Regions from separate parts of the Streptomyces sp. NPDC014733 genome, predicted to be linked through region 1. Evidence: riboswitches for the same ligand, from Rfam matches in the RefSeq annotation. Region 1 holds a riboswitch; the other holds the start of a gene.

Evidence for each region. Region 1 has a riboswitch for S-adenosylmethionine ahead of thrC (threonine synthase). Riboswitches for the same ligand answer to the same signal wherever they lie in the genome.
Region 2: it holds a riboswitch for S-adenosylmethionine, as region 1 does, so the genes downstream of both, ACF1BH_RS15370 (aminotransferase class V-fold PLP-dependent enzyme) here and thrC (threonine synthase) in region 1, are expected to answer to the same signal.

What each region holds. Positions count from the first base shown of each region.
Region 1 covers NZ_JBIBYO010000001.1:884,689-889,096, reverse strand. The annotation lists gene ACF1BH_RS03920 (trehalose-6-phosphate synthase) at 1-557, opposite strand, end outside; gene ACF1BH_RS03915 (glucosyl-3-phosphoglycerate synthase) at 655-1,620, opposite strand; SAM riboswitch class I at 1,791-1,939, shown strand; gene thrC (threonine synthase) at 1,957-3,249, shown strand; gene ACF1BH_RS03905 (MoaD/ThiS family protein) at 3,367-3,645, shown strand; gene ACF1BH_RS03900 (cold-shock protein) at 4,135-4,341, shown strand.
Region 2 covers NZ_JBIBYO010000005.1:364,397-368,804, reverse strand. The annotation lists gene ACF1BH_RS15380 (rhomboid family intramembrane serine protease) at 1-264, shown strand, start outside; gene ACF1BH_RS15375 (Lrp/AsnC ligand binding domain-containing protein) at 261-542, shown strand; gene ACF1BH_RS15370 (aminotransferase class V-fold PLP-dependent enzyme) at 1,230-2,552, opposite strand; SAM riboswitch class IV at 2,759-2,876, opposite strand; gene trpD (anthranilate phosphoribosyltransferase) at 2,982-4,046, opposite strand; gene ACF1BH_RS15360 (cytochrome bc complex cytochrome b subunit) at 4,184-4,408, opposite strand, start outside.

The DNA of each region.
Region 1 (4,408 bases):
AGGTCGGGGCGGCGCTCGCGGAGCATCCCCGGGACCAGCGCCAGGTGGTAGTCCTGGATCAGCACCGCCGCACCCGGCGCCGCGGCCCGGTCCAGCGCCCCCGCGAACGCCGCGTTGTACGCCTCGTACGCCGCCCACTGCTTCCGGAACGCGGTGTCGAACGACGGCTCCAGCGGTGTCTGGTAGAGCATGTGGTGGACGAACCAGAGCACCGAATTGGCGATGCCGTTGTAGGCGGCGGCGTGCACCTCCGCCGGGATGTCCAGCATCCGGACGCGCTGTCCGCCGGTGTCGGCCGCCGGAAGCTCCCCGTCCGCCCGCCGCGCCGCCTCCCGGTCACCGTCACCGAGCGCCGCGCACACCCACACCGCGTCCGTCTCCGGACCGATCGCCGACAGCCCCGAGACCAGCCCGCCACCGCCCCGCTTCGCGCTCAGCGCACCGTCCGCGCCGACGGCGTACGAGACCGGGCCGCGGTTGGACGCGACGAGCACCTCGGCGCCGCGCCCCGCGGCGGGCGTCCGGGCAGGGGTGGTACCGCTGTGTTCGGAGGCCATGCCGCGACCCTAGCCCGCACCGGATCGGCGCACACGTACGAATGAGGCCAAGGGAGGGACGCCCGCCGCTCCACCGGGTGAGCGTGCCGGATTTTTCTCAGGCCGCCCGGCTCGCCGTGTACTCCGGGACGTCCGCCATGGGGGGCCGCTCCTCGGTGTCGACATCGCTCGTCCGGGGGATGAAACCGTTCTCGCCGCGCACGAACTGCGTCAGCCTCGGACGCACCAAGTGGCCGCGCGCCAGACGGAGTTGAGCGGTGCGGTAGATCGCCGCGGCCATCCGGCCCAGCGCCTGACCGTCCTGGTGGCGGTGCTTGCGGACCCCTACGTCCACCTGGGCGAGCGCGTCCAGACCGACCGTGTGCAACGCGTCGACCAGCAGCCCCAGCTCCACGCCGTAGCCGACCGGGAACGGCAGCCGCTCCAGCAGCGAACGGCGCGCCGCGTACTCCCCGCCCAGCGGCTGCACGAACCCGGCCAGCTGCGGCCAGTGGAGGTTGAGCAGCGGACGGGCGACCAGTTCGGTGACCCGGCCGCCCTGGCCCGGACCGCCCCCGGGCGCGCCGCCGGTCTCCAGCGGCCGGTCGTACATCGCCTTGACGAACTGCACGTCCGGGTCGGTCAGCAGCGGCCCGACGATCCCGGAGACGAACGCCGGCGAGAACTCCCGCAGGTCCGCGTCGACGAAGCAGACGATGTCGCCGCGGGTGACCAGCAGCGACCGCCACAGCACCTCGCCCTTGCCGGGCACCGCCGGCAGCCGCGGCAGGACGCTGTCGCGCGCCACCACGCGCGCCCCCGCCGCCGCCGCGACCTCGGCCGTCCGGTCCGTGGACCCGGAATCGAGCACCACCAGTTCATCGACGAGCGGCACCTCCTCGGTCATCAGGGCGGCGCGGATGGCCGCGACGATCGTGCCGACCGTGGCCTCCTCGTCGAGCGCGGGCAGTACGACGCTGACCGTGCGCCCGCTGAGCCGCTTGGCCTCCAGCAGCTCCGGCAGCGGTCGGTCGGCCGCGGACCAGGAGCGACGTCCCAGCCAGCGCTCCACCTCTTCCAGCACGTCTACGACTCCTCGGTGTGCGCCGTCTCGGCGGCGCATGTGATCCATCTCGCGGTTCGGACGGCTATCTCTCCTGTCAGTGCCGTCGGTTACAGTCTTGAACAACGCGGATGACCGTCGCATGTCGGGGTCACCGCACCACAAACGCCTGGGTTTTCCCAGCGCCATACCGCTCATCCAGAGGGGCAGAGGGACACGGCCCGTTGAAGCCCCGGCAACCCTCCAGCCGGTCTCGACCGCATCTCGCGGCGCGAGGCTCCCGGCTAGGGAAGGTGCCAAATCCGTCTCGTGGCGAAACGCGCCGCGAGGAAGATGAGGAGAAAGGGCCTCGCCTCCATGGCTGCGCAAACTGTTGAAGTCACCGAAAACGCTCCCTCCGTCACTCTCGGTGCCGCCGTCGGTCTCTCCTGTCGCGAATGCGGCGAGCGCTTCCCGCTCGGCCCGATCTTCGCCTGCGCGACCTGCTTCGGTCCGCTGGAGGTGGCCTACGACCTGCCGAGCGGTGACCCGGAGGCGTTGAGGAAGCAGATCGAGGCCGGTCCCCACAACATCTGGCGGTACGCACCGCTGCTGCCCGTCCCCGCGGACGTGGCCGAGAAGCCGAACCTCAACCCCGGCTTCACCAAGCTCGTCAAGGCCGACAACCTCGCCCGTGAGCTGGGCGTCACCGGCGGCCTCTACGTCAAGGACGACTCCGGCAACCCGACGCACTCCTTCAAGGACCGGGTCGTCGCCATCGCGGTCGAGGCGGCGCGCGCCTTCGGTTTCACCACCCTCTCCTGCTCCTCGACCGGCAACCTCGCCGGTGCCGTCGGCGCCGCCGCCCGCCGCGCCGGCTTCCGCTCCTGCGTCTTCATCCCGCACGACCTGGAGGCGGGCAAGGTCGTCATGGCCGCGGTCTACGGCGGCGACCTCGTCGGCATCGAGGGCAACTACGACGACGTCAACCGCTTCTGCTCCGAGCTGATCGGCGACCCGCTCGGCGAGGGCTGGGGCTTCGTCAACGTCAACCTCCGCCCCTATTACGGCGAGGGCTCCAAGACGCTGGCGTACGAGATCTGCGAACAGCTCGGCTGGCGGCTGCCGGACCAGATCGTCATCCCGGTGGCCTCCGGCTCCCAGCTCACCAAGATCGACAAGGGGCTGAAGGAGCTGATCGCCCTCGGCCTCGTCGAGGACCGGCCCTACAAGATCTACGGCGCCCAGGCCGAGGGCTGCTCCCCGGTCTCGACCGCGTTCAAGGCCGGCCACGACGTGGTCCGCCCGCAGAAGCCGGACACCATCGCCAAGTCCCTGGCGATCGGCAACCCGGCCGACGGGCCGTACGTCCTCGACATCGCACGCCGTACGGGCGGCGCGGTGGAGGATGTCGACGACGAGCAGGTCGTGGACGCGATCAAGCTGCTGGCGCGGACGGAGGGGATCTTCGCGGAGACCGCGGGCGGGGTGACCGTCGGCGTCACCAAGAAGCTCCTCGAAGCGGGCCTGCTCGACCCGGCCCTGTCCACCGTCATCCTCAACACCGGCGACGGCCTCAAGACGCTTGACGCCGTCGCTCCGACCTCAGGCCCCACGGCCACCATCCGCCCGAGCCTGGACGCGTTCCGCTCGGCCGGTCTGGCCGGCTGAACCCCGGTCGCTCCCCCGGCCGGAAGCCGGCCGATCCGGTCCGCCCGCCGCCGTCCCGCCCGGGGCGCGGCGGCCGGTTCCGCAGACGTATCCGCAGTCGTTTGGAAGGCAGAACCCATGAGCGTCAAGGTCCGCATCCCCACCATCCTCCGTACGTACACCGGCGGCGCGTCCGAAGTCAGCGCCGAGGGCGCGACGCTGTCCGAGGTCATCACCGACCTGGAGAAGAACCACCAGGGCATCGCCGCCCGGGTGCTGGACGACGCGGGCAAGCTGCGGCGCTTCGTGAACGTCTACGTCAACGACGACGACGTCCGCTTCGAGCAGGGCCTGGAGACGCCGACGCCGGAGGGCGCGGGCGTCTCGATCATCCCCGCGGTGGCCGGCGGCTGCTGACGCCCGCACCGGAGCGGGGAGCCGCCCGCCCGAGTGGCGAATGGTTCTCGCCATTCCTTTCCTCTACTGACCGATAATCGCCCCGTCCGGATATCCGGACGGGGCGATTCCGCGTTGTGAAAGGGTCCTGCAAAACGCGATACCATTTCGTCGATCCCCTTCTTCTGCTCGTCGAGCGCGGTGTGGCGGCCTTCTGAACGCCCCGGGATCGCGATGAGTTGTGTGCAAAGTGTGTGCGGAGTTTGCGTCCTAAGTTCCTTATGCCCGGCCCGAGTTGCCCGGGAATAAGGCCAGTTCTGCGCATATCGCTACTTCTCACGCCGTCAGAATTCTCGTCCGATTGACCTGTTGCGCTGGGCGCCGGTGCGGATACATTCGGCGGCGGTCGACGCGTTCCGGCGCACACCCCACGGGCCATTCGCGGGGTGAGGTCTGACCCGGGTCCGCGGAGTGCGGTCCTGCGAAGGGCCAGTAATAGGGGAGTTAGGCATGGCTCAGGGCACCGTCAAGTGGTTCAACGCGGAGAAGGGGTACGGCTTCATCGCGGTCGACGGTGGTGCGGATGTTTTCGTCCACTACAGCGCGATCCAGATGGACGGCTACCGCACCCTCGAGGAGGGCCAGCGGGTCGATTTCGAGATCTCGCAGGGCCAGAAGGGGCCGCAGGCCGACATGGTCAAGTTGGCGGCCGGCTGAGCGCCGACCGACTGCGCGTCAAGGAGGCCCGCACCCCGCAGGGGGGTGCGGGCCTCCTGCTGTGCCC
Region 2 (4,408 bases), on a different contig from region 1:
TTCCCCCGCGCCCGCGTCACCAGCCTCTTCCCGTTCCTCTTCTTCCTCCCGCTGCGCTTCCCCGCCTGGGTGGTGCTGCTCTTCTGGTTCGCCCTCCAGTGGCTGGCCGCCCAACGCGACCCGGCCGGCCCCGGCGTCGCCTACCTCGCCCACGTCATCGGCTTCGCCCTCGGCTTCCTCTACGCATGGGCCCGCCACCGGCCCGCTACTGTGGAGGTCACCAGGGGGAATGCACCGGCGACCGAGGGAGAGAGCCAGCCGTGATCACGTCGATCGTGCTCATCAAGACCAGCGTGGACCAGATCCCGGAGATCGCCGAGCAGATCGCCGCCCTGGAGGGGGTCAGCGAGGTCTACTCCGTCACCGGCGCCCACGACCTCATCGCGATGGTCCGCGTCGCCGCCCACGACGACCTCGCCGACGTCATCCCCGGCCGCATCAGCAAGGTCCCCGGCGTGGCCTCCACCGAGACGCACATCGCGTTCCGCACGTATTCGCAGCACGACCTGGAGGCGGCGTTCGCGATCGGCTTGGACGCCTGACGCCTGACGCCTGCGGCGGGCGGTTCGCCGGTTCGCCTGGCGGCGGGCCCGTCGCCTGCGGCGGGCCGCGTAGTTCTTCGGCTTGCCCGCCGTGATGGCTTGGCGCCGTTGCGCCTGCGGCGGGCGTGGGTTGTTCGGGAGCGGGGCCCCTCCTGCGGACTCCGTCCTCCGGAGGGACCCCTCCCGTGGGTGGGTGGCGGGGGCCGGTGGGGGTTCGCCGCCGTCGTTGTCCTCCCTACGAGGGGGCCGACGGGCGCGCCGCCGTCCTCGCCTTTCCGACCCCAACAGTCCGCCGTGGCGGACCACCCCACTCAGGCGCGCCTTACGTCACCGCGCGGACCCCCACCGTCTTTCCCCCACCACACACAGAAGGGGCCGGACCGCAGGACGAAGTCCGGAGGTCCGGCACCGCAGCCGAAAAGCCTCGCGCAGCGACCGCGCCCGCCGCAGGCGCAACGACGGAACAGCAAGCAACGGACCGCACCGCCCAGCGGCAGAGCGACAGGCGAGCCGCAGGCAACGCACCCGCAGCCGAAAAGCCTCGCGCAGCGACCACGCCCGCCGCAGGCGCAACAAAGGAACAGCAGGCAACGGACCGCACCGCCCAGAGGACCGGCACCGCACAGCGGCAGGACAAAACACGCGCCGCAGGCAACGGACCGCACCGCGCAGCGGCCCCGCAGCGGACTAGCGCGCCCCGGCCGCGACGAGTTCCCGGACCGCCCGCACGAAGCGGTCGACGTGCTCGTCAGGCGTCCCGACACCGAAGCTGACCCGCACCGCACCCAACACGCTCCCGCCCGCCGCAGGCGCCCCGCACTCGGCGGGCTCGTCCGGCGCGCCGCCGAGGAGCGCGCGGACCAGCGGGTGGGCGCAGAAGAGCCCGTCCCGGACGCCGATCCCGTACTCCGCGGACAGCGCCGCCGCGAGGTGGGAGCTGTTCCAGCCGTCGACGACGAAGGACAGGACGCCGACGCGGTGGGCGTCGTCGCCGAAGAGGGAGAGGACGCGGACGCCGGGGATCTCCGCGAGGCCGGTCCGGACGCGGGCGACGAGTTCCTGCTCGCGGGCGACGACCGTGTCGAAGCCCGCGTCGGTGAGCGCCCGGCACGCGGAGGCGATGGCGTAGGCGCCGATGACGTTGGGCGAACCGGCCTCGTGACGGGCGGCGGTCGTGTGCCAGGCGACGTCGACGCCGCCGTCGGGGCGGCGTGTGACGGTGCGGCTGGCGCCGCCGCCGGCCAGGTACGGGTCGGCGTCCCGCAGCCAGTCGGCGCGGCCGGCCAGGACGCCGGAGCCGAACGGCGCGTACAGCTTGTGGCCGGAGAACGCGACCCAGTCCACGTCGAGTTCGGCGAGGTGGACGGGCTGGTGCGGCACCAGCTGGGCGGCGTCCAGCACGATCCGCGCGCCGTGGGCGTGGGCCGCGGCGGCCAGCTCCTTGACCGGCCAGATCTCGCCGGTGACGTTGGACGCGCCGGTCACGCAGACCAGGGCGGGGCCGTAGGGGTCGCGGGCGGCGAGGGCCTTCTCCAGGGTGTCGACGGCCTGCCGGGGGGTGCGCGGCGCGTCGAGGTAGGTGACGTCGATGCCGTCGCGCTGCTCCCACGGCAGCAGCGCGGCGTGGTGCTCGGTCTCGAAGACGAAGACCCGGGTGGCCGGCGGCAGCGCGGCGGCCAGCAGGTTGAGGGAGTCGGTGGTGGAGCGGGTGAAGATCACCTGGTCGTCGTCGCGGCAGCCGAGGAACTCGGCGACGGTGGTGCGGGCGTTCTCGAAGAGGTCGGTGGAGAGCTGCGAGAGGTATCCGGCGCCGCGGTGCACGCTGCCGTAGTACGGGGCGTAGGCGGCCACGTCGTCCCAGACCCGCTGGAGCGCGGGGGCGCTCGCGGCGTAGTCCAGGGCGGCGTAGCCGATCTCGCCGCCGGTGGCCAGCGGCACCTGGACATCTCGCCCAAGAACGTCCAGTTCGTCACAGAGGGGGCGGTCGGTGGCAACGGTGGAGACAGACATGGCGAACTCCCGTGAGAGAAAGGCGAATTCACCGCGCGCGGGCAGCCGGAAGCGCGGAAAGGCGCAGCGGAATTCGGCAGGAAAAACAGCGGTGGAGCGCTGGAATTACCGATGAAGCGAAAAGCTGGAGAGGGGGCTTTTGCAGCCCTATCGCATTCGCTGGTTCACGGAAGTTCTCCCTCTGAGGACCAGGATCCCTGGCGAGGGATCCGCGCTTGCCGCAGACCTCGCTGCCTGCGGCCTGGTCATCACCCGGGGCACCCCGCCACGGAAGGAGGGTTGCCGGACAGCGGGCCGGGGCCTGTGTCGCTGTCACTCGTGACCTGCGCAGCATCATGCCATATGAACGGAGCGGTGCAAGCCCGGTCCGGTGAGTGAGATCAACCGGACCGGGCCCGCACGGAATTCCCCGTAACGGCCGTACGGCGCTCAGGCGTTGCTGGCCGCCGCCCAGCGCTCCAGCGCCCGCTTGGCCGCGCCGGAGTCGAGGGACTCCGCCGCCCGCTCCATACCGGCCCGGATCTGCTCTGTCAGCGGCGCCGCGGTCGGCGCGAGCGCGGCGAGCGCCGCCGCGGAGTTCAGCAGCACCGCCTCCCGGACCGGGCCCTTCTCCCCGTCCAGCAGCCGCCGCGCCACCTCGGCGTTGTACGCCGCGTCGGCGCCGCGCAGCGCCTCCACCGGGACCAGCGGGATACCGACGTCCCGGGGGTCGAACGTCTCCTCCCGCACCGCGCCGTCCCGCACGATCCACACCCGCGACGTCGCCGTCGTCGTCAGCTCGTCCAGCCCGTCGTCGCCGCGGAAGACCAGCGCGGACGAACCGCGCTCGGCGAGCACCCCGGCGAGGATCGGCGCCATCCGCGCATCCGCGACGCCGGTCGCCTGCGCCTGCACCCGCGCCGGGTTGGTGAGCGGGCCCAGCACGTTGAACGTGGTCCGGATGCCGAGCTGACCGCGGGCGGTGGCGACGTGGCGCAGCGCGGGGTGGAAGGTGACCGCGAAGCAGAAGGTGATGCCGGCCTCCTCGGCGACCTCCACCACCCGCCGCGGCGAGAGGTTCAGCCGGACGCCGAGCTTCTCCAGGACGTCGGAGGAGCCGCTCGCGGAGGACGCGGCGCGGTTGCCGTGCTTGACGACTTTCGCGCCGGTGCCGGCCACCACGATCGAGGACATCGTGGAGATGTTGACGGTCTTGGCGCCGTCGCCGCCGGTGCCGACGATGTCCACGCCGGGGCCCGGCACCTCGATCAGCCGGGCGTGCGCATACATCGCGCGGACCAGCCCGGAGATCTCCGCGACGGTCTCGCCCTTGGCCCGCAGCGCCACCGCGAACCCGGCGATCTGCGCATCGGTGGCCTCGCCCCGCATGATCCGGTCCATCGCCCAGGCGGTGTCGTCGGCGGCGAGGTCCCGGCCGTCGAGCAGGGCGTTCAGTACGCCCGGCCAGGTGTGGGCCGCCACGCTGTCGCCGCCTGCCGGGGTCGCAACGTTCATGGTCCACACTCCTGGTTCGTTCCTGCGTATGGGTAAACCCTATCGACCCCCGGACATGCCGGAGGGCCCCGTCCGGTGTCCGGACGGGGCCCCCTGGGTGGCGTCACTTCCGCCGTGCGGGCACGGCGGCTCGGTGATCAGTGGTGGCCGTGGCCGCTGCTGATCTCCTTGTACTCCTCGACGGTCGGCTTCGGGATGACGTTGTCCTCGCCGTAGTACGCCTTCGAGAGCTTGGCACGCAGCTTCTGCGACCGCGTGACCTTGCGCTCGACGCCGTTCTCGTCGACCTCGGCCTCCAGCTCCAGCGGAGTGGGCTGCTCGTGCTGGGTGAGGACGTGCAGCTGCTCCTGGGTGAGCGGCTC